DNA from 3 places in the Oceanobacillus sp. HCA-5259 genome. Region 3 is predicted to be linked to each of the others. Evidence: riboswitches for the same ligand, from Rfam matches in the RefSeq annotation. Region 3 holds a riboswitch; each other region holds the start of a gene.
The links. Region 3 has a riboswitch for S-adenosylmethionine ahead of WKU33_RS08190 (methionine ABC transporter ATP-binding protein). Riboswitches for the same ligand answer to the same signal wherever they lie in the genome.
Positions count from the first base shown of each region.

Region 1: another riboswitch for S-adenosylmethionine. It lies ahead of WKU33_RS03325 (5-methyltetrahydropteroyltriglutamate--homocysteine S-methyltransferase); the one in region 3 lies ahead of WKU33_RS08190 (methionine ABC transporter ATP-binding protein).
Region 2: another riboswitch for S-adenosylmethionine. It lies ahead of metK (methionine adenosyltransferase); the one in region 3 lies ahead of WKU33_RS08190 (methionine ABC transporter ATP-binding protein).

Region 1 is NZ_JBBKBV010000003.1:169,593-178,027, forward strand. It holds gene WKU33_RS03315 (PLP-dependent cysteine synthase family protein) at 1-392, opposite strand, end outside; gene WKU33_RS03320 (class I SAM-dependent DNA methyltransferase) at 427-1,083, opposite strand; gene WKU33_RS03325 (5-methyltetrahydropteroyltriglutamate--homocysteine S-methyltransferase) at 1,499-2,596, opposite strand; SAM riboswitch class I at 2,774-2,877, opposite strand; gene WKU33_RS03330 (MDR family MFS transporter) at 2,940-4,403, opposite strand; gene WKU33_RS03335 (hypothetical protein) at 4,858-5,130, opposite strand; gene panC (pantoate--beta-alanine ligase) at 5,400-6,248, opposite strand; gene panB (3-methyl-2-oxobutanoate hydroxymethyltransferase) at 6,276-7,103, opposite strand; gene WKU33_RS03350 (Rossmann-like and DUF2520 domain-containing protein) at 7,100-7,942, opposite strand.
Region 2 is NZ_JBBKBV010000002.1:5,859-14,293, reverse strand. It holds gene ytkD (RNA deprotection pyrophosphohydrolase) at 1-61, shown strand, start outside; gene WKU33_RS01360 (ABC transporter permease) at 91-897, opposite strand; gene WKU33_RS01355 (ABC transporter ATP-binding protein) at 894-1,685, opposite strand; gene WKU33_RS01350 (ABC transporter substrate-binding protein) at 1,697-2,680, opposite strand; gene pckA (phosphoenolpyruvate carboxykinase (ATP)) at 3,366-4,946, opposite strand; SAM riboswitch class I at 5,285-5,390, shown strand; gene metK (methionine adenosyltransferase) at 5,512-6,717, shown strand; gene WKU33_RS01335 (gamma carbonic anhydrase) at 7,100-7,624, opposite strand; gene WKU33_RS01330 (tetraprenyl-beta-curcumene synthase family protein) at 7,726-8,435, shown strand, end outside.
Region 3 is NZ_JBBKBV010000010.1:91,403-99,837, reverse strand. It holds gene WKU33_RS08215 (acyl-CoA dehydrogenase family protein) at 1-1,578, shown strand, start outside; gene WKU33_RS08210 (arsenate reductase family protein) at 1,714-2,070, shown strand; gene gcvH (glycine cleavage system protein GcvH) at 2,164-2,547, shown strand; gene WKU33_RS08200 (toprim domain-containing protein) at 2,667-3,023, shown strand; gene WKU33_RS08195 (thioredoxin family protein) at 3,036-3,356, shown strand; SAM riboswitch class I at 3,409-3,510, shown strand; gene WKU33_RS08190 (methionine ABC transporter ATP-binding protein) at 3,598-4,626, shown strand; gene WKU33_RS08185 (methionine ABC transporter permease) at 4,619-5,275, shown strand; gene WKU33_RS08180 (MetQ/NlpA family ABC transporter substrate-binding protein) at 5,293-6,168, shown strand; gene WKU33_RS08175 (hypothetical protein) at 6,396-6,536, shown strand; gene WKU33_RS08170 (DUF421 domain-containing protein) at 6,584-7,267, opposite strand; gene WKU33_RS08165 (hypothetical protein) at 7,503-8,435, shown strand, end outside.

The DNA of each region.
Region 1 (8,435 bases), on a different contig from region 3:
TGTTGCGCCTTTTCTATTGCATAGGCCATCCCAAACTCTGTCGGTGTATTGATTACTTCAGCGCCTAATGCCCGCATAAGGGCCTGTTTCTCCTGACTAAATTTTTCAGGAGTAACGAAAATAGCATGTAATTGATAATGGATTGCAGCAAGTGCCAAGCCAATCCCCGTATTACCCGCGGTCGGCTCAATCACGGTGTCTCCCTTTTGTAATTCCCCTTTTTCGATAGCTTTTTGAATGAGATAAAATCCGAGCCGATCCTTGATGCTCCCACCAATATTCTGGAACTCCAATTTCGCAAACAGCCTTACATCTTTTGGTAAATCATATGCAGTGATTTCAAACATTGGCGTGTTCCCAACCAACTGGCTGAGGTTTTGTATGATATTCATTCTTTCCACCACCTGCCTCATATGGACATTTTTCTTATGCGAGCTTTGCTTCTCTATTCAATTGCGCTTCCATAATCCATACATAATCATTGATTTGTTCAAAACTTGTTGTAAACCCATACTGATGAAGTATCTGTTCCATCTTAGGGATGGTCGTGTAATATTCCGTATTCAAATCCTCTGCTAATCGATGATAACCCTTCTTTTTCGCCTGTAGATAGGCTTCATTTTTCTTTTTATCATTCTCAAAGATCGTATCACCGAAGATAATTTTCCCTTGCGTGTCTAATATATTTGTGTAGAGTTTAATCGCTTGCTCCTTTTCCTTATCCGTCAAGTGATGAAATGCATAGCTACTCACAATTGCGTCTACCTTTTTATTTTGTCTGGGAAAGGATAGAAAATTGCCTTTCATAATTTTCGTGTTAGGAAGTTTTTGTTGGGCAATTTTCCGCATATTGTCTGAAGGCTCAATCCCAACCACTTCTAACCCTTTTTCCATAAGCTTTTTTGTTAAATTACCTGTTCCTACGCCAAACTCAATGACAAAACCATGCACACGATCACTAATCTTCTGAAGAATTATTTCATAATTTCTGAATACTTCCCGATATTCCATATCAGCCCCCTGAACCGTATCATCGTAACTCGCTGCCCACTCGTCAAATAAACGATTAAACTGCTCTCCCAATCCAACCACACCATTCATATAAATTTACTTGGTATTATGATATTAACAAAGTATAATAATTGTTACAACTCTTACGATTAAAATCCAAACGTAATGTCCACCAATAAAAAAAGCAAACTTCCAGCAGCTACATACTGCTCGAAATTTGCTTTTTTGACCTTTTTCATTCACTATTAAATAATTCTTAAAGTGAAACTTCATTCAGTGGGAGATTCTCCTTACCTCCCCACTGAATGTTAGTTGAACAGAATCAGGTATTTACGGACTGTATATCCCCCACCTTCACATTTTAGTTTTCCCTCTTGTTTAGAGTGGGGGGTATTACAGACCGTTAATGTGTATAAAACACGAGAGTCTTCTGCTTGTTAAATAACAGGTGTACCGTCCAAATGCTTAAGATTATCTCATTTTGGTATCACCAAATTTCTTTTGATAACTCAACGATAAAGCGTAATTTCTCCCATTGCTGTTCTTCCGTTAACTTATTTCCGTGATGGGTTGATGAAAATCCGCATTGTGGGCTTAAGCAAATTTGCTCCTTGGGAATGTATTGTGTCGCTTCTTTTATTCGATCTTTAAGCTTTTCCTTATCTTCCAGTTCACCTGACTTCGAAGTAACTAATCCAAGGACCACTTGTGGCCCACCCTTAGGAATATGGGCTAAAGCTTTGAAATCCCCAGAACGTTCGTCATCATATTCCAGGAAAAATCCATCCACTTTTTCCTTCGCGAGTAAGGTTGGTGCAATCAAATCATAACTACCACTGAACATGTATGCAGACTGGTAATTTCCACGGCATAAGTGCGTTGTGACAGTTAAATCCGCTGGTTTACCATCCAACACTCCATTGATTACGCGGAGGGCCAAGTCGATGTATTGCTCTCTCGAGTAGCCATCTTCAGGGAATTCCTTCTCAGGAGAAGAGAGTCCTGCAATGTATACGTCATCCAATTGCAAGTAACGGACACCTGCATCGTAAAACGCTTGAATCGCATCACGATATGCTTGAATAACATCTTTCGCATAAATTTCAATATCGGAGTAAACTGTCTCGTCCATCATGCCAGGGTGGAATAGCTGATTCGGACTTGGAATCGTTTGTTTTGCGACTGCACGACCATCAACAATTTTATTAAAGACCTTAAAGTCCTCAATAAATGGATGGTTCGGATTGAATGACACTTTTCCGTTGTTGCGAATTGTGTACTTTTCTGTTTCTATCCCTTTAAATCGATAACCATGCTCTGGAACATAGCCCTCTATGCCATTTAAATGCTCAAGGAAATCAGTGTGCCAGAATCTACGGCGGAATTCTCCATCCGTTACAACCTCTAAGCCAACTTCAATCTGCTTATCAACAATTCGGGTAATCTCTTCTGTTTCAATCGCATATAATTCATCCGCTGACTTCTTTTCGGCCTGAAAATCTGCTCTTGCTTGCTTAATGCTTTCGGGTCTTAATAAACTTCCAACATGATCTGCTCGAAATGGCGCTTTCGTAAGTGTCGTCATTGTATTTCCCCTTTTCATTATATATTTTGATTAGAAGACTCTGTCTTCACCAAGCTTTTACGGCGAATGCTCTAGTTGCATTTATGCGGGAAGAAAGGATTTCTACTTTCATATCTGCAAAAATAAGAAAATCCCCTTCTTGAAAATAAGAAGAGGATTCTAGTATCGTGTCTACTCTTCTTATCTTCAAGCATATGACGCTACTGGAATTAGCACAGTACATATTCATGTCTGTTGCTGAAGCTTCACAGGGCCAGTCCCTCCACTTCTCTTGATAAGAAAATTTGCTTTATTAAGTTATTAGCTATACTCTACATAGCTTTTAGATAATTGTCAACCTTTTTTAAACATTTTCTTCAACCGGCCGAGCGCGGTAGACAACGAAGGATAGAATTACTGCGATGATCGTAATGATAAAGATAATAAAGTAGACATGCTCCACTGCAACAACCATCGCTTGCGTTATTGATTGTTGAGACGCAGGATCCGCAACACCTGCGAGATAACTGGCCTGTTTCGAATTTAAAATACTGATAAATACCGAAACTCCAATTGCCCCGCTCAACGGCTGCAGCGTGGACATCACAGCCGTACCGTGCGGATATAATCGCTTCGGCAGCTGATTCAGCCCATTTGTTTCAGCTGGCATCATCGTTGCAGATACGCTAAGCATAATGAGCATAAATCCAACGATTATTACCCAAGGCGGCGTATCAGCTGTCATTCGGCTGAACATAAACATCGTCCCGGCAAGCACAATTGTCGCAGGTATCATCATCACCCGAGGACCAACTTTATCGAATAAAGCGCCCATAAATGGGCTCATAATCCCGTTTAAAATACTTCCCGGGAGCAGCAGCATTCCAGCCATTGCTGGTGCAAGAGCCATTGGTCCCTGCATGAACACCGGTAAGATAAGTTCTGAGGCAAACATCGTCATCACAATAATAATGAACATGATTACTGCATGCGTGAACATCGGCAATTTGAACACGCGCAAGTCCATCAACGGTTCTTCCAGCTTAAATTGTCTGATGGCAAAGAGAATGATTCCAATCACCCCAATGATAATTGCAGTTAAAACATCACGTGTTAAAAACCCTGCCTCACTCTCTCCAACCGAGCTGAATCCGTATATTGTTGCACCAAAACCTACCGTTGAAAAGACAATGGAGAGCCAATCGATCTTCGGTTTCGTCACTTCCGATACATTCACCAAATATTTCAAGGCAAAAAGAATCGAAAATACAGCAAATGGGAGGACAGAGATAAATAAAAATCTCCAACCCAAGTAATCAACGATAACTCCTGAAAGTGTTGGTCCGATTGCAGGTGCAAACATAATAACTAACCCAACAATTCCCATGATTTTCCCTCTTTTATGTGGAGGATACACAAGTAAAAAGACGTTGAATATAATCGGCATCAACATTCCAGTACCGACTGCCTGAATCAACCGGCCAGTAAGCAATACGGAAAATGTCGGCGCGATTGCCGCTATCGTTGTACCAATTGTAAAGACCGTCATCGTCCCAATGAAAAGCTGCCTTGTCGTAAACCATTGCATAAATAATGGAGATACTGGTATAACAATCCCCATCATTAACATAAATCCTGTTGCAACCCACTGGACAGTTGGTAGCGTAATATCGAACTCTGCCATTAATGTCGTGAGCGCAATATTCAACAGTGTCTCATTCAATATCGCGAAAAACGCTCCGATGATCAACGCTGCCATAAGCGGCAATGTTTTGACATTCGGATCTTCTGATAGAAATTCATAATTTTTTTCTTTTGATTTGCTCATTATTTTTACCTCTAATTTTATTTTAAAATATAGTATATCTATGCATTTCACTCACTTTTTACCATCAAAAAAATAATAAAGTTTGCAAAAAACTTCCTCCTTCAATTGTTTGTTCAAAATAAAAAATCACAAGCAGCTGCCTGTGGTCAAAAGTAGGGGTACTCCTTAAAAACATTGGGGGGTCTCATTCACTAAAACTAAAAAGGAAAGACAGAACAGAGCCGCCTTTCCACCACCTGAATTGAATTATCCGTAGAGTTCATTGTATGGTATATAACTTTTTTCATAATTTGACATTATGATTATGAATAAAGGACAGACGTATCCCAATCACTCTGCAACGCAAATCAGAGGCTTTGACCATATTCAATTATCGGTTCAAAGTTAGGATGTTGTCTCATTTTCTCAATAATACTCCCTCTTATTAAAAATCTTCTTCATTATAAGCGGTCATTCAGAATGTGTCAAGATACATTTCCTGCACTTTTTCAAGGTCACCCGCAAGTAGGCTTATTTCTTCCCGATTCAATCGGATAGGCAATTGGTCATATAGCGTAATGACATGGCCTTCTGCATCATCTTGATGTTTTTTCAGATAATGATAAAGACTTTTTAACTGTTTTTCATTTATCGTTGTTTGTGTCGTGAAGTGTTTTACTTTTTGTATAGAAAACTCATTCGCATTGCCGTCAAATTCTCCAGATATAATCTCTCCTGACAGTAACATATCATCACCTCAGAGTCCTTTAGTTAAGCTATTATTAATACTAGCTTAACCAAAGGATTTGATTGTTATTAACTCAACACACCTGGAAATAAAAAAGTAAATTCGTAATTACTTTTATTCAGCGTACGTGCAGCTTTCTCCTTGGGGTTCGCAGTCCCGTTACTCTCGATTTACGTATTAATTAACTGTTGAGCTGGTTAAAAAAGGGCATAACGATTAATCATCTATACGTTATGTCCTTTCTTTTATTGTACATTTTCAATTTAAGTCTATAACTTACGAACACTAAAATTATCAATCAGTCTTGTTTTTCCAATATGCACCGCTATAGCAACTAAAACTCCCGGTCTAATAGTTGAAATTGGCTGCAGCGTCTCCCCATCAACTACCTTCACATATTCAATTTTAGCCTTTGGTTCTGTTTTGAGATGCGTTTCCATTGCAGCAATCAATTTCTCTGCATTTGTTTCCCCTTCTTTTACCAAGCTTTCGCCAAGGGAAATAGTATCACTTACAATCAATGCTGCCCCTCTATCTTCAGGAGAAAGATATGTATTACGAGAACTCTTCGCCAAACCATCTTCTTCACGAACAGTCGGACAATCAATGACCTCAACATTCATACATAAATCCTTTACCATTTGTTTGATGATGGCCAATTGTTGTGCATCCTTCTCTCCGAAATAAGCACGGTCTGGCTGTGTAATATTAAATAACTTGTTGACAACCGTACATACCCCGCGAAAATGACCTTCACGGTTTAATCCACAGAGTTCTTCGGTTAGTACAGACATATCAACATACGTAAAAAAATCTTGCGGATACATCTCTTCTGGTGTTGGGTGGAAAATAAGGTCCACTCCTAGATTTTCACAAATCTTACTATCTCTCTCCAAGTCATGGGGATAACTATCAAAATCCTCATTTGGCCCAAACTGCATTGGATTTACGAAAATACTAACTACAACCTTTTCATTTGCTTCTCTTGCAGCAGTAATAAGACTTCCATGTCCCTCGTGCAAAAATCCCATCGTCGGTACAAAGCCAATTGTATGCCCTTCTTCTTTCCACTTTTTCACAACAGCTTTAACATCCTTAATGGTTGATACAATCTGCATTATACTTAACTCCTTTAATTTTCTTCCTTAATATAATTTATCAATGACCTCATCGGAAACAGTATAGGTATGCTCTTTAGCAGGAAACGATCCTTCTTTGACTTCGGTTATATAATCCCGGAATGCTTGTTGCATGATTTCCCCTACTTGTGCAAACTGTTTGACAAACTTTGGCGTGAAATCCGAAAAGATTGCCAGCATATCTTGATATACAAGCACTTGTCCGTCGCACCCCGGGCCCGCGCCTATTCCGATTGTTGGAATATTTATTTCCTTGGTGACGATTTCTGCTAGTTTTGCAGGCACGCCTTCTAACACGATCATAAATGCTCCCGCCGCCTCTACTGCTTTAGCATCCGCGATTAACTGTCTAGCAGCAGCCTCGGTTTTCCCTTGCACCTTAAATCCGCCAAATTCATTAACAGATTGTGGGGTTAGACCGATATGCCCGCAAACTGGAATGGATGCTTCTACAATGGCTTTAATCTGTGGGCAAACCTTTGTACCGCCTTCCAATTTTACACCATGCGCCCTGCCTTCTTTTATTAATCTGCCTGCATTCAATACAGCATCCTGAACGGAAATTTGATAAGACATGAATGGTAAATCTGCTAAAACAAAAGCCTTGCTTGCTCCTCTAGCAACAGCCCTTGTATGGTGAATCATATCATCTATTGTAACAGGCAGTGTATTTTCATATCCAAGCATAACTTGTCCAAGCGAATCCCCAACCAATAACATATTAATTTCAGCTTGATCCATCAACTTTGCCATCGAATAGTCGTAGCACGTAAGCATCGTAATTTTATCGCCTGCATTTTTTTGTTGCTGAAATGACGTCACTGTATTTTTCATTCTTTGATAACCCCTTTGATTTTTTTATAGTCCCTGTCTTTATGTTTCTCCTCCGCTACCTCTAGAGCCAATCCTGATAGAGCTTTATAAACTTCCTTTTCCTGTGGATGTAAGACTTGCAAATGATTTAAAATGGTACCAAGATCATTTCTCTCAATCGGTCCTGTCAGTGCATCCGTTGTCCCGTAGGAAAGAATATTTTCCGTATTTCCTTGAATAAGTGGTGCGAGTGCCCGGTGCGCTTTGTCTGGTGTAAAACCACAGTCAACAAGCATTTTCTCACCTAAGGCTACGAGACCGACATAAAGATTACTGACCATAGCTGCAGATGCGTGGTACCGAGTTTTGTCCGCAGCTTGAATCACGCTTACCTCGTTCCCGAAGCTTTCAACTAAACCAGTCAGATCGTTCAAGTACTTCTCATGCCCCTCGATGGTAAAAACTGCTTTCGACAGCTCTTTATAAGAATGATACTTATCATTAATTGCAAAAAGGGGATGGATCGAATAACCGAATGCACTGTAACGACTACTATCCGAAAAAACCTCCGAACTTAAAGAACCACTAAAATGACTAATGATCTTATCTTTTATTGGAAGCACTTTCAATTCGTCCCATACCTTAGATATAGCGCCATCTGGTACAGTTATAAAAATAGCATCACTATTTTCGACTAAAAATCTAACATCTTCATAGACTCTAGTATTTGTAAATTCAGCTGCTTCTATCGATGACTTGAGGGTTCTGCTGTAATATCCTGTCACTTTTACTTTGTGCTCAGTTAAGTACTTTCCGAGGGAGACTCCTACTTTCCCTGCTCCAATAAATCCAATCTTCATAAGCACCCCCCTAGCAAAATTCTGTCTTGTGGTATTTCCTATATGATAGCGAATAATGACCTAAATAAGCAACTATAAATGGGGGAAACATTGAAATACTTAGACTTTATCACAGATAATAAAGATAGATTTTTCATCATATATCCTTTCTTTCTAATAGCCTTGAAAAAGCAGAGGAGATTAGATTTACGGGGAGATGCAGAGATGATAGTCTTTTAGAAACTAAAAAGGAGTTCCCCGATCTTCTGAATATGAAATAGTAGGCCATATATTTATTAATAATGACTCTATACATGAATTTTTTATTCTTTTGGAAATTATCGTTCATAGCAGAGATTAAAAAATGATAATAAAAGCCTATACAATTATCCTTATCTAAATAGATGACAGTCATTACCATCTATTTGATATAAAATACGCTGTCAAGATTTCTTGACAGCCTGAGAACATGAAGTCTAGATTCTTATTAGAAATTTATTCATGTAAATCAATT
Region 2 (8,435 bases), on a different contig from region 3:
TATCATGAAAGATCGGGTTGTTGAACATGCCATGGAATACATCGAGAAATATTTCCAATAAGACGAGGAGGCGCGGACATTGTCCGTGCCTTATCTCGTATGCTTCATCAGCCAAGCCTCGAGCTTTTCGACCCCTTTATACATCAATGCCGCTAGTATCGCAATTATAACAAGACTAGCCATCACGAGTGAAAAATCAAACACTTGGAAGCCATAAATAATTAAATATCCAAGTCCTTGTTTGGAAACAAGATATTCTCCGACAATAACTCCAACCCAGGATAAACCGACATTCACTTTCAATGTGGAAATCATAACAGGGAGTGAAGCGGGAAAAATTGCTTCTTTAAATATTTGTGATTGATTCGCCCCGAAACTGCGCAGTACCATCGTATAATTCCGGTCCACTTCCAAAAAAGCCCGGTAAACAACTAAAGTAGTAACAATTACTGAGATAATAAATCCCATCGCAATAATCGATAGATATCCTGGGCCGAGTGCGACGATAAGGATCGGTCCAAGCGCAACTTTTGGCATCGCATTGAAAATGACTAAATATGGATCCATAATATTTGCGAACCGGTTTGAATACCATAGGGAAGTTGCGATTAACACACCACCGATTGTACCGATGAGAAAGCCGAGTAATGTCTCAAATAATGTAACCGAAACATGGACGAACAGGCTTCCGTTTGCAATTCGTGTGAAGATCAGGTCGAAAATTTTTGAGGGAGAGCTAAATAATAATGGATCAATAATGTAAAGGCGACTACTAATTTCCCAACAGAGGAAAAAAAGAACAGCAATACTTATTTGCCAAGTTAGAACAATTTTCCTCTCTTTTTTAATCCCTTTTTGATACGCTCTATATAATTGTTCATCTTTTAGCTTCTTCATGTCGCTTCACCAGATTTTTGTTGCACTTCTTCTTTCTCTAACTCTTGCCAAATCGTATCGAACAGTGGTTGAAAAGCTTTGTGCTTCCGGGCGATAGTTGGGGATTCTTCACGTAATTCCATTGGTACCTCATAAACTTTTACAATTTTACCGGGATTCGCCTCCATAATAATGATCCGGTCACTCATCGCAATCGCTTCTCCAATATCATGGGTTACGAGAATGGTTGTTTTCTTATATTGATTAAGAATTGTTGCAACAAGGTCTTCCAGTTTCAATTTTGTCTGAAAATCGAGAGAAGAAAATGGTTCATCCAGGAGGAAAATTTCCGGGTTATTCATAAGCGTCCGAACAAGGGCGGCACGCTGTCTCATTCCACCAGACAATTCGGTCGGATATTGGTGCTTTGCATTCGATAAACCGACTTCCTGAAGCAAAACATTAGCCCGATTTATTGCTTCTTCGTCTTGGCGTTTCTGGATCTTTGGCCCAAGTAAAACATTATCTTGGACCGTTTTCCAAGGGAATAAATAATCTTGCTGCAGCATATAACCAATTTCTTCCTTACATTGTTCAATTGGCTCGCCTTTAATGAAAATACTTCCCGAAGTGTGCTCAAGTAACCGTGCGATTATGGAGAGAATCGTTGACTTACCGCAGCCGCTTGGCCCTAGGACCGATACGAATTCACCTCGTTCCATCGTAAAGCTAATGTCTTCGAGTGCTTTCGTATAGCCTGTTTTTGAAAAATAATGATGGCTGACCCCGGCAAGCTTTAAAATCGCCATAAATATCCCTCCTATTCATTCATCACTTCTTCGGCAATGTTCGTGTTAACCAAGTCTTCATGGGGGGCATCAATGGGGAGTTCACCAGCTTCATCCATGATCGCTTTCAAATTCTCCCATTCTTCTTCATCTAAATAAGGATCTGTTGCGAAAGAGTCTTGATTTTTATATCGTTCAATAGAAGAAGCTAGTATATCTAGATCGGTATCTTCAAAGTAGGGGGCAATCACTTCCGCAATCGTCTCAGAGCTATTTTCCTCCACCCATTGCTGAGCCTTGTAAATGGCTCGTGTAAACTTTTTCACCGTTTCTTCATTCTTTTTCAAATAGCTTTCTTGTGTCATAAAAACGGTATAAGGAACTTTTCCGGATTCTTCGCCAAAGGATGCGATAATATGTCCTTGCCCTTCTTGTTCAAAAACACTTGCAGTCGGCTCGAATAATTGCACGAATTCATAATTCCCTGACTGAAAAGCGCTAGGGATATTTGCAAAATCAACGCTTTGGTCTAAGAGAAGGTCATTATGCGGATCAATGTTATGTTTTTTCAGCACGAATTCTCCAACCATTTGTGGCATACCTCCAACACGCTGGCCAAGAAATTCTTTCCCTTTCATATCTTCCCAGGTGAAATCCGGATAAGCTTCTTTTGCCACGAGAAATGTACCGTCTGTTTGCGTGAGCTGAGCGAAGTTTACTGCATAATCACGGGAATCTTGAGCATAGACGTAGATTGATGTTTCAGACCCTACTAGGGCAATATCTGCCCCTCCGGATAGGAGTGCAGTCATTGTTGTATCCCCGCCCCAAGTCGTTTGAAGTTCAACATCCAAGCCTTCTTCTTCAAAAAAACCTTGTTCCAGTGCTACATATTGTGGGGCATAAAATAGGGAGCGCGTAACTTCAGCGAGATTAATCTTCACTGTTTCTGATTGACAGGCAGTAATAAATAACAGGAAGCCGAGCAAAAGTAAACCTTTCGTTATTTTTCTCATAGTGTCCGCCCCTTTCGTATCATAGTGGATAGTCAACTACAGTTTATGCCTGGGCGGTGGAATTGTGCAGAAGACAGGGGGGAATGAGAAAAACAAAGACGAAAGTACCATTACAGTAAGTTTGCGGACGCCTAGGGTTGCGATTACTCGTTTTACCGAAGTGCGTTTGTAATAACACATCCAATAGTCGCAGCAACGCACAAGAGCTATTTACGGACTGTTTACCCCCTTCACATATTGGGTTTCCCTCTTGTTTAGAGGTGGGGGTATTACAGACCGTTAATACGTGATAAAGTGAAACTCATTCAGTGGGGTATCCTTCCCTCCCCACTGAATGTTAGTTGAACAGAATCAGGTATTTACGGACTGTTTACCCCCTTTCACATATTGGGTTTCCCTCTTGTTTAGAGGTGGGGGTATTACAGACCGTTAATACGTGATAAAGTGAAACTCATTAAGTGGGGTATCCTTCCCTCCCCACTGAATGTTAGTTGAACAGAATCAGGTATTTACGGACTGTTTACCCCCTTTCACATATTAGGTTTCCCTCTTGTTTAGAGGTGGGGGTATTACAGACCGTTAATACGTGATAAAAAAACTTCCGATTTTAATAAAAAATCGGAAGTCCCAGCGAAGTCGCTGTTAATAAAATTTATAATTATCCTTTTGGGATGAGGATACATTGTTACCCTTTATACACGGGACCTGCTGCTTTAGTAGCATCACTCACGTTCTCAAACTTCGCAAAGTTCTCGTGGAATTTCTTAGCGAGTGCTTTCGCTTCCTGTTCGTAGGCCGCTTTATCTTCCCATGTATTCTTCGGGATGAGTACTTCATCAGGCACACCTGCTACGTGAACAGGAACCTGCAAGCCGAATATATCATCGGTTATTGTTTCGATATGATTCAATTCACCTTCTAGCGCGGCATGGATCATCGCGCGTGTATAGGATAATTTCATTCGGTTTCCAACACCGTAAGACCCACCAGTCCAACCCGTGTTTACGAGGAATACATTAGAATTATACTGATCGATTTTTTGTCCAAGCATATCCGCATACTTCGCTGGTGCGAGCGGTAAGAATGGGGATCCAAAGCAAGCAGAGAAGGTCGCTTCCGGCTCCGTCACGCCGCGCTCTGTCCCAGCAAGCTTACTAGTATAGCCGCTTAGAAAATGGTACATAGCCTGTTCTTTCGTAAGCTTGCTGATCGGTGGCAATGTTCCAGACGCGTCGGCCGTTAAGAAAATAATCGTATTCGGATGACCAGCAACACTTGGAGTGACGATGTTATCGATATTATCTACCGGATAAGCTGCCCGGGTATTTTCCGTCAAGCTCGTATCGTCATAATTTGGTTCACTTGTCACATCATCAATCGTAACGTTCTCAAGTACAGAACCAAAGCGGATCGCGTTGAAAATTTGTGGCTCTTTCTCTGCAGAAAGATTAACACATTTAGCATAACAGCCGCCTTCAATATTAAATACACCATTCGGACTCCAGCCATGTTCATCATCACCAATCAACCGGCGGTATGGATCAGCAGAAAGAGTCGTTTTTCCGGTTCCGGATAGGCCGAAAAATAATGCCACGTCACCCTCTTGACCAACGTTCGCTGAGCAGTGCATCGATAGAACATCCTGCTGTGGCAGCAGATAGTTCATTACAGAGAAAATCGACTTTTTAATTTCCCCTGCATATTCCGTTCCCCCGATTAATACGACACGCTTCTTGAAGGAAATGATGATGAATGTCTCTGAATTCGTCCCATCTTCTGCAGGGTCTGCTTTAAAATGCGGTGCTGAAATAACCGTAAATTCTGCTTGATGTGTTTTAAGTTCTTCTTCTGTAGGTGTTATAAATAGTTGACGGGCAAAAAGATTATGCCAGGCAAATTCGTTAATTACTTGGATCGGTAAACGATATTTTTCATCCGCTCCAGCAAAGCCTTGGAACTGATAAACTTCGTCCTTTTCCATTAAGTAATTTACTACCTTTTCGTGTAACTTATCAAAGGAAGCTTCATCGATCGGTTGATTCACTGGACCCCATTCAACCGTATCTTCCGTAATCTCGTCTTTAACAATAAATTTGTCTTTCGGTGAACGACCTGTATATTTACCTGTAGTTGCAGTTACTGCTCCTGTTGAAGTTAGAACGCCTTCATTTCGATCTAACACGCGTTCCACCAGACGAGCTACTGAATAGTTTCGATTCAAATTCTCGTGTTCTAATAGTTGGTTTGTCAATGATTTCTCCACCATTTTCATTCTTATTCTCCTGCCTTTTAAAAGGTTTTGTTGAAGGAAGACTGCAAACTTCCTCCTTATCGCTTATCTTAAATCTGACATTAGTATAACACATTAAATGGAATAGTCCATACTAATTGAAAAATTTTTTGAGAACTGTCGGTAACCTATTTTAGTTCGTTATCATTTTTGTTGGAAAACGATTTCAATATGTTGTTCTATATTTGATTGTAACAAAGAACAGACAGTATGAAAATAAAACTGGTAAAAAATAATGAAATATGATACGCTATTTTTCAGTAATCGATTATTAAGTAACGAATCCCTTTTAAATAAGGTTATAATAATTTCAATTCTTATTCAGAGCTGGTGGAGGGACAGACCCGGTGAAGCCCAGCAACCTCACGATTTGTGAAAGGTGCTAATCTGTTGCAAGGAATTTTCCTTGAACAATAAGAGTGAAAGGCTAATTAATCCTTTCCTCATACTTGCGGGAAAGGATTTTTATTTTCATGCTTTGAATAATGGAACGAATGGAGATTGGGTTCCGTTACATATTACAAAGGAGAGAACAAGCCAAATGGCTGCAAATGCAAATCGTCGTTTATTTACTTCAGAATCAGTAACAGAGGGACATCCTGATAAAATGTCGGATCAAATATCTGATGCGATACTGGATGATATTTTAAAAGAAGATCCAGATGCACGTGTGGCATGCGAGACAGTCGTTACAACGGGAATGGTGCTCGTAGCAGGTGAAATCACAACTACAACTTATGTAGATATACCGCAAATTGTCCGCCAGACGGTGAAAGACATTGGTTACACCCGAGCAAAGTATGGCTTTGATTATGAAACTTGTGCCGTCATGACTGCAATTGATGAGCAATCACCTGATATTGCCGGTGGGGTCGATAAGGCACTTGAAGCAAGAGAAGGGAAGATGGAAGAAGAAATAGAAGCAATCGGAGCAGGTGACCAAGGATTAGTGTTCGGTTATGCGACGAAAGAGACGGAAGAATATATGCCACTTCCAATTAGTCTTTCCCATAAGCTTGCAAGACGTCTTTCCGATGTAAGAAAAAACCGGGTATTGGATTATTTACGTCCAGATGGGAAGACACAAGTTACCGTCGAATATGATGAAAAGAATCAACCAGTTCGTGTGGATACAATCGTTGTTTCTACTCAGCATCATGAAGACATTCCGAATGAACAGATTATTTCTGACATTCGAGAGTATGTTATAAAACCGGTTATACCAGAAGCGCTTTTAGATGAAGATACAAAATACTTCATCAATCCATCTGGCCGCTTCGTGCTTGGCGGTCCGCAAGGTGATGTCGGCTTAACGGGCCGGAAGATCATCGTGGATACGTACGGAGGCTACGCACGTCACGGCGGAGGTGCTTTCAGTGGGAAGGATCCGACAAAGGTGGACCGTTCCGGAGCTTATGCAGCTCGATATGTAGCGAAAAACATCGTGGCGGCAGGGCTTGCTGCAAAATGTGAAGTACAGCTTGCTTATGCGATCGGTGTTGCAGAGCCTGTATCCATCACAATCGACACATTTGGAACGAGCGAGTATCAGGAAGAAGTATTAGTGGGAGCGGTGCGTAAGCTATTTGACCTTCGACCTGCAGGGCTGATCGAGATGCTTGATTTACGGAAGCCGATTTATAAAAATACAGCGGCTTATGGACATTTCGGCAGAACCGACATTATTTTCCCGTGGGAAAAACTTGATAAAGTTGAAGAACTGCAAAAGATAGTTTGTGAAAAGTAAAAAGCGCGAAGGTGGAAACGTCATTATGGTATAGTTTCGCGGCTGCCGGGGACATGAGGTTACTCGTCCCACCGAAGACCGATTGTACTAGCGTATCCAGTAGTCAAAGTAGCGTAGTAATCGTGCCTCACAGGATAGTTCGGTGTTGCTCATACGTTTTAATAGTTTTATCACGCATTAACGGTCTGTAATATCCCTGCCTTAAATAGGAGGGAAGTCCGACATGTGAAGGTGGGGAATAAACAGTCCGTAAATCCCTGATTCTGTTCAACTAACATTCAGTGGGGAGGGAATTCCCCACTGAATGAAGTTTCACTTTATATGAAGTGCAATAAGAGCTATTCCGTTGAGTCGGGATAGCTCTTATTGTATAAAGGAAAATTTATTTTTTCCCCAAATCTGTATGTATTTTATAATATTGACCTTTCTCCACGTAGGATTTTCTTACCCGTTCCATTTCTTGGTAATCAGCCGCTGTTAGGTCTCTTGCGTATTTTGCAGGGTTTCCCATATATAAGGTGTTTGGTGGAATTTTTTTCCCCGGTGGCACGAGGCTTCCTGCTGCTACAAATGCATTTTCTCCGATTTCCGCCCCATCTAGGATGATTGCTCCCATACCAATAAGGGCGTTCTTTCTAATAATGGCTGAATGTAGGGTGACTTGATGGCCGACCGTAACGTCATCTTCAATAATAAGTGGATTATCAGGGCTTTGGTGCAGAACGGTCAAGTCTTGGATGCTGACTCGTTTACCAATTCTTGTTGGTGCGATATCACCGCGGATTACAACGTGGAACCAAATGCTCGAATCCTCATCGATTGTGACATCTCCATTTATAACAGCGTTTTTTGCTAGGAAAACTGAATCATGAATTTTTGGATAAACCCCCTGATAATGATCAATCATATGAACACTCCTATTCCCTTGTATTTTTTAAGCTCAATGTTGATAATAATGATAGTATAACAAATCTATGTAAAAATGATGAAATGATGGAGGCGCAAGGAATGCAAATACCGAATACAGCAACTGGGTTACTATATGAAGTCTACAACACTTTATTTCCTATTGTTGAGGAAGAGATGAAAGGGTGGGAAGAGAAAGCAGCAGCTATTCCAGATAAGGAACTGCAACTACAAGCCCTAGCCAGTATCGATTCAAAAAAATTCCATTGTCAGGGTGGTGCTGTGTTCGCATTGCTTGCTGGAATGAAGTATGAAAAAGCGATTCGTTTTATCGTTGCATATCAGACGATCAGCGATTACTTAGATAATCTCTGTGATCGCAGTACATCACTTGATCCGAAAGATTTTCGTATGCTCCATGAGGCGATGAAGGATGCGCTCCGTCCTGAAGCAGCTTTGCAAGATTATTATGCTTATCGGTCGGAGAAAGCTGATGGGGGTTATCTTGAGAAATTAGTGCTTACGTGTCAAGCTGCATTGAAAGACATCGACGACTATGAACAAATCCAGGAATATTGTTTAGAACTATGGACGCTGTATGCGGACCTTCAAGTACATAAACACGTCAAAGTGGAAGAGCGTATCCCGCGGCTGACAACTTGGTATAAGGAAAAGAAAGATAAAGCGCTTGGATTAAGCTGGTATGAATTTGCAGCAGCGTCTGGATCAACGCTTGGCATTTTTTGTCTTGTGTCTTATGCAATGGGCGGGAAAATGACTGCATCGCTTCCGCAACATATAATGTACAGTTA
Region 3 (8,435 bases):
AAGGCGGGAGAGCTAGGTCTGCTCGGTGCAGATGTTCCGGAGGCTTACGGTGGGCTTGGTCTGGATAAGATTAGCTCATCCTTGATTACAGAGAAAATGGCACCAGCGGGAGGATTTTCCATTACTCATGGAGCCCATGTCGGTATCGGCTCGCTGCCAATTGTGTTTTTCGGGAATAAAGAACAGAAGGAGAAGTATTTGCCGAAGCTTGCGACGGGCGAGCTAATCGCTGCCTATGCCCTGACAGAACCTGGCTCCGGTTCAGACGCTCTCGGGGCAAAAGCGACTGCTAAGCTGAATGAGGCAGGAACCCATTATATTTTGAATGGGGAAAAGCAGTGGATCACGAACTCCGCGTTCGCAGATGTATTTGTCGTCTATGCAAAAATTGATGGTGAACATTTCTCTGCGTTCATTGTAGAACGCGATTATCCAGGTGTGTCCACTGGTTTGGAAGAGAAAAAGATGGGGATTAAGAGTTCATCAACCCGGACACTGATTTTGGAAGATGCAGAAGTACCGGTAGAAAATCTCCTAGGTGAAAAAGGTAGAGGACATATTATTGCCTTTAATATTTTAAACGTTGGACGTTACAAACTAGCCGTCGGTGGTGTCGGTGGTTCGAAACGGGCATTTGAACTAGCGGCAAAATATGTGAATGAACGGAAACAATTCAGTGTACCAATTTCAAGCTTCTCCCTAACCCAATCTAAGCTTGCTACGATGGCGAGTGAAATCTATGCAAATGAGAGTGCGGTTTATCGTACAGTTGGATTGTTCGAGCAGCGGATGGGTGCTTTGTCTGATGAAGAACTTGAGGACGGTCGGGAAATTGCCCGGGCAATTGCTGAGTACCAAATCGAATGCTCGATTACGAAATATATGGCGACAGAATTACTTGACCGCACCGCTGACGAAGCGGTTCAGCTGCATGGTGGGTATGGGTTCATGGAGGAATATGAAGTAGAAAGAATCTACCGGGATTCCAGGATCAACCGGATATTTGAAGGTACGAATGAAATCAACCGACTGCTCGTTCCGGGAACATTGCTGAAAAAGGCAATGAAAGGGGAACTGCCATTATTACAGAAAGCCCAAGGACTTCAGGAAGAGCTTATGATGATGATGCCTGAAGAAGTTGGCACAGAACCACTTGATCAGGAAAAGCATTTAGTGCGTAATGCAAAGAAAATTGTTCTCTTAGGTGCAGGTTTGGCGGCACAGAAATACATGCAGAAACTTGAGAATGAGCAAGAAATTCTCGTCCACTTGGCCAATATGGTTGGAGATGTCTTTAATATGGAATCAGCCCTCCTCCGTACTGAAAAAGCGATTCATCAGACGGGAGAGGAGAAGAATGAGCTGAAACTGCTTTATACACAAGTATATGTACAGGAAGCATTCAATCGGATTGAGGCAGCGGCAAAAGAGATCTTAATTGCGGTGGAAGATGGAGATACTCTACGGATGATGCTCTCTTCCTTACGTAAATTGACCCGTCATGAACCGACGAATGTTATTGCGAAGAAACGGGAAATCGCCAAATCACTCATCGAAAGTGAAAAATATATCGTATAATTTCAGTTCGTCCGGAGTATAGAATATGCTCCGGACGATTTTTTTAAAACCATACGAGCTCTGTAGCAAATACATGTGTCAACAAACCTTCTATGTTAAAATAGTGGTAATTACATAAAGGAGCTGGTTTTTAAAATGAGTATGACTTTTTACTGGTATCCAAAATGCGGCACGTGCAGAAATGCGAAGAAGTGGTTGGAAGCGAACGATATCGACTTTGAGGCAGTCCATATCGTTGAGGATACACCATCTAAGGATAAGATTTTACAATTAATTGAAAAAAGTGGTCTAGAACCGAAGAAGTTCTTTAATATGAGCGGTAAAAAATATCGCGAATTGAATATGAAAGAGAAGATTAAAGATGCTTCAGTTGAAGAAATGGCAGAATACCTAGCTTCTGACGGCATGTTGATAAAACGGCCGATAGCAGCGATGGGAGACAAAATCACTGTTGGTTTTAAAGAAGACGAATACGAATCAACTTGGAATTAGTACAGAAGGTAAAGAGAAAATGTGATGTACAGTAGATTTTCTAATCTATCCATTGTATAGTTGGAGTAGAAGAAACGGAAAGGATGATAACCGATGAATTTACCAGAGGACTTACGTTATACGAAAGAGCACGAGTGGATTAAGAAAGAGAGCGACAATAAAGTGCGCATCGGAATTACTGATTTCGCTCAAGATGAACTTGGAGATATCGTGTTTGTCGAACTTCCGGAAGAGGGCGACACAGTCGAAGCGGACGATTCATTTGGCAGTGTAGAATCGGTAAAAACAGTTTCCGAGCTATATGCACCAGTCAAAGGGACAATAGTTGAAATCAATGAAGAATTGGAAGACAGCCCAGAACTTGTCAACGAATCTCCATATGAACAGGCTTGGATGATCGTTGTAGAACTAGAGGACGCAAGCGAATGGGATAATTTACTGACAGCTGAAGAATACAAAGCAATCATAGAAGAATAATACTAAAGCAAGACAAAAAAGGAGGGGGACTAACTATACAATAAAACAGTATAGTCAGCCTCCTTTCTTTCATATGCTATAATAGGTGGATGATTTGATCGGATAAGGAGTGGCAGGGTATGATAGCGCACGAAACCGAAAAAGTTATTATTGTGGAGGGGTTGACAGATAAACGTAAGATAGAAGAAATTCTAAGCGAAGAAGTCACGATTATTTGTACAAACGGCTCACTAAGCGTCCATTGGTTTGATGAGCTGTTAGAAACATATAACTTAGATGAAAATGATGTCTACATCTTTGTCGATGAAGATAAAAATGGCTTGAAACTACGAAAACAACTGGCACGGGAACTCCCTCATGCCGACCATATTTATATTAGCAGGGATTACCGTGAAGTCGCAACTACCCCTTATAAAATCCTTGCCTCCTTACTCGTTGCAAAACATTTTTCAGTACGACCAACATTTTTATATTAGTCAGGTGAGTCTATGCAGAAAGTAATATCAAAACAGCTAAAGAAAGATTCTTACTTATTATATATTTATTCGCCATTTTGTGGCACATGCCATATCGCTAGGACGATACTTGAAAAAATTGAAGACATTCATGGCGAAGAAATATTTTATGAAATGAATGCCAATTTTGAAGAAGCTTTCTTACACGAACATAAAATAGAGAACGTGCCTTGTTTATTAATTAAGGAGAATAATGAAGTAAAGGAGAAAGTGTATACTTTCTATTCTACCGGTAATATTTATCGTTATCTTTTCGAATATAAGCCTGAGCTCTTCGCTGGGGAAAGCTATTGACAGCATAACTCAACTCATGCTATGATTTCTTTATGTTAATTGAATAGGTATGCTCTTATCGAGAGCGGTGGAGGGACTGGCCCTGTGAAACCGCGGCAACCTTCAAAGTCGTTTGAAAGGTGCCAATTCCTGCTAATATCTTGATAGATAAGAGAACAAGAAATGCAACTATAGGTAAAAGCGTCTTTCTGTTCTCGAATAGAAAGACGCTTTTTTGATTTATTTGGAAGGAGATAGTACGTTGATTTCCATTAAAGGTTTAAGGAAGCAATACGTTACAAAAGAAAGGCAAATCATTGCAGTTGATGATTTGGATCTGGATATAAAAGAAGGAGAAATATTTGGCGTTATTGGTTATAGTGGTGCTGGTAAAAGTACCTTCATCCGCTTGCTCAATCGGTTGGAGGAGCCATCAGGTGGATCAGTAACAATAGGTGATAAAGACATAACACGTTTGAAGAAAAATGATCTCCGCATTGCACGCCAAGATATTGGAATGGTGTTTCAACATTTTAATTTACTATGGTCGCGGACTGTGGCAGAGAACATTGCATTCCCGCTTGAAATTGCTGGAGTGAGCAAAACGGAGCGTAAACAGCGGGTTCAAGAATTGATCGACTTGGTCGGTTTAACTGGTCGGGAAGATGCTTATCCATCTGAATTAAGTGGTGGACAAAAACAGCGTGTCGGTATTGCTAGATCACTGGCGAACAAACCGAAACTATTACTTTGTGATGAAGCGACATCTGCTCTTGACCCGGAAACGACAACATCTATTTTGGATCTACTCGTTGACATCAATGAAAAGATGGGACTCACAATTATTCTGATTACCCACGAAATGCAGGTCATCCGGAAAATTTGCCACCGGGTTGCTGTTATGGAAGAGGGAAAAGTAGTGGAAATGGGAGATGTCCTCGATGTTTTCCTTCATCCGAAACAACAAATAACAAAGAAATTTGTTAGCCAGGTGATGGGAAATGCAGAGGAAGAGGATGCGATCCCAAGTATGCTGCAAGATAATCCAGAAGGAAAGCTCATCAAACTGCAATTTATCGGAGAATCAGCAAACAAAGCTTTAATCAGTCAGCTTGCGAAACAGTTTGCCATCGATATCAATATTATCCAAGGCAAGATTACGAATACGAAGACCGGAAGTTACGGAACATTGTTTGTTCAAATTACTGGTGAGGATGCGGAAATTGACCGTGCTATTCTCTATGTTCAAACGAAAACCTCCGTGGAATTGGAGGTCATCCTAAATGTTTGAAAATGTGAATATGGACGAGCTGTTAACAGCGACTAATGAAACTTTTTATATGACAATTATTTCGCTATTAGGCACCTTGGTCATCGGAATACTTCTTGGATTATTACTATTTCTTACAGCAAGAGGCGGTATTTGGGAAAATAAAGTCATTAATGCAATAACCGCATCTGTTGTCAACGTATTCCGTTCGATTCCGTTTATAATATTGATTCTGTTATTATTTCCATTTACAAATTTCCTTATTGGGACGATTCGAGGACCAAGTGCTGCGCTACCAGCGCTAATTATCGGCAGCGCGCCATTTTACGCTCGGCTTGTGGAGATTGCGTTCCGGGAAGTTGATAAAGGTGTCATTGAAGCTGCAAAATCAATCGGTGCGAAGACGAGTACGATTATATTTAAAGTATTGATACCTGAATCCTTACCAGCTCTCGTATCAGGGCTGACCGTTACAGCTATTGCACTTATCGGCTATACCGCGATGGCAGGAATAATTGGGGCAGGCGGTCTTGGAGATTATGCTTATTTCTATGGTTTCCAGCGCCGGAACTTTGATCTTGTGTTTATTTGTACGATAATAATTTTGATCATTGTATTTATTATTCAATTTATTGGAGATTTCATTACCAATAAAATAGATAAAAGATAAAAAGGAGAGGAATAAAGATGAGAAAGTTTCTAGGATTAATTCTACTATCATTCATTCTGTTGCTGGCTGCATGTGGTACAAGTGGAGAAAAAGAAGATACCGCAAATGGTGCAGATGATGCAGATAACACCGCTGGAGAAGAAGCCACAGAACCGGTTGATATCGTTATTGGCGCATCAAGTACACCCCATGCCGAAATTTTAGAAGAAGCTAAGCCGTTGCTTGAAGAGGAAGGAATCAATATAACAATCGAGATGTATCAAGATTATGTATTACCGAATGAGGACTTGGAATCGGGTACGCTCGATGCGAACTTCTTCCAGCATATTCCGTTCCTCGATCAAACAATTGATGACACAGGGTATGATTTAGATTATATTGATGGAATCCATATTGAACCGATGGGTGTTTACTCGAAGAATATCACATCACTTGATGAGATTGAGGATGGTCAAGAGATTATCATCAGCCGTTCCATTCCTGACCATGGACGTATTCTTTCATTATTTGAGCAACAAGACTTGATTACATTGGATGAGAGTGTAGAGAAATCTACGGCAACAATTGATGATATTGTAGACAATCCATTGAATCTAACATTCTCACCAGATGTGGATCCATTGTTATTACCAGAAATGTACGAGTCGGAGCCGGATGCATTAGTTGCAATCAACACAAACTATGCCATCGATGCAGGCCTGAATCCGCTAGAAGATGCGTTATTCATTGAAGACGAGAATTCAGAGTATGTAAACGTCATCGCCGTCCGCAGTAAGGACAAAGACAATCCTGCGTTCCAAACATTAGTTGATGTTTTACAATCGGAAGAAATCCAAAACTTCATCTTAGAAAATTATGATGGGGCAGTTGTTCCGGTTGGCGGAAGCAATTAAAATTTGTGAAATCGGTAGTAAAAGGAAGCATAAGCTTAAATGTTTATGCTTCCTTTCTTTATATTACAGCATCGTTCATTTCCAGTTAAATACTCCACCCTATACGTTTATTTCTCCTTTGAGCAGGGTAGCGTTATTGTGTTAACCTTTTAATGTAGAAAACAAAGGAGTGGTTTATTATTAATTCGGTTAATAATGAGTATTATACGCAAGAAATGGAGAAGGCAATGAACGAATATCATAAAATGAGCATTGCCGAATACGAATCGAATTTAGCAAACCGAATGAAAGTAGAGCGGAAACGCGAACGGGAATATCAGGAATCAAAACAAATCATCGCTGAAATTGACAATCAGCTTGGATACTAAAAGAACAGAAGACGGGCCTACTTGGTCTGTCTTCTGCTCTTTTTAGCTCATACCTCATTCATCATACCGCGAATTGTAAAGCCGTCATTTTTAGACCATTCCGCGTAATAGATTTTACTGATTTCGGTATAGCCTAACTTCGCAAGTTCTGACTTTAGCCATGTTTCACTTTTTCCGATTTTTTCTAGTATTGTTCCTACTATTTTCCCTTCATCAATCACTAGATAGCTAAGGGCTGCTTCTTTTGGTTGGATGGAAAGCATTTCTGCTGTGACTGGTACGGATCGTTCATACTCTAACACACTCAGCTGTCTGCTTGGCTCGAGTATTCCATATTTCACTTCATTAATTGAGAAAATGCCTTGTTGCCTTAGCATTGTACGCAACTGTTCCGATTCAAGCTTATTCTTTTTCAAAGCTTTTATATCGAGTTCACCATCATGGATAATGACGGTAGGTTCTCCTTTTACTGCTTGCCTTGTTATATCGAATTTCTGAACGATCTTTTCAATACTGTAAATGAGAAGGGACCATAAGGCAATGGCTGCCAATACTTGCCAAACAGTGACTTTGTCATCATAAACCGATTCTTCGAGCAAGCCTCCGAGTACAAGGATATATACAAAATCAAATGGAGTAATTTGAGATAGTTCTTTCTTTCCTAACAAACGGACTACAATCAGTAATGCGAGTAAACCACAGATTATTTTTATTGTCATCGATGTCGCCATACTTGTTATTCACCTCTGCTTTATTTTTTTAATTGTAATACCCTTTATTGAACGAACTAATCTACTAAGTTGAATATATCGCTGCTTCCGTTTTCCACTTGGGTGACACGGGTAAGGAATACATATAAAGTGAAACTTCATTCAGTGGGGATCCTTACCGTTTCTTACCTCCCCACTGAATGTTAGTTGAATAGAATCAGGGATTTACAAATAACCAATAAAGGAGCATTCGAAAATGACGGCTGAAGTGGCAGTACTGAATAAACAAGGAATCGCAATGGCTGCAGACAGTGCAATAACAAGCGGTAGAGAAGGTGTACAAAAAGTATATAATACGGCCAATAAATTATTTTCATTATCGAAAGAACATTCAATTGGAATCATGATATATGGGGCTGGGTCCTTTATGGAAGTTCCTTGGGAAGTCATTATCAAAGCGTACCGGAATAATCTCGGGACAAAAAAGTTTCCGAATGTAAAAGATTATCTCCATGATTTCTTTTGCTTTTTGGATGAAGATGAACGGTTCAGAGATAAATATGTCGAAGAAATTATTGTGTATCGTATTTTTTCCGATAATCTAAAACGGATAGTCAAAGAAGTGGAAGAACGAATGGCAAGAAAAGAGCATATGGAGGAGGGGGTCTCGTCCGAGCGGGTTACCAACTGGCTTGGGGAAGCTACTCGTCAACTAATTAAATCCTATCAAAAAGAAGAAAATAATTTTATAGAGATGGAAGAAAATGCTTTTAAAGAACGCTTTGGTTCGGTAGTTATTGAAATAATCGATGAACTGATTAAATATGATGTTCCGGCAGAACTGACAGAGCAGTTTTACAAATTAGCTTTTGAAGCTGTTCGGAAGGACTATTTCAGCGTAGGGAGTACTGGATTTGTAATTGGCGGATATGGAGAAGAAGATATTTTTCCACGTCTATTAAATTATAGATTGGAAGGATTTATCTTTGGTCAACTGAAATATAAGAAATTAAAAGATAAAAAAATTAGTTATACGACGGATAAAGATGATGGTACAGCCACGATTACCGCATTTGCTCAAAGAGAAATGGTTGACTCCTTCATAAGCGGTATCGAACCGAATATGGAAGATCTTATATTTAATATCATTTCGGGTGTATTGAGAAATTATCCTGAAGAAATTCAAAAA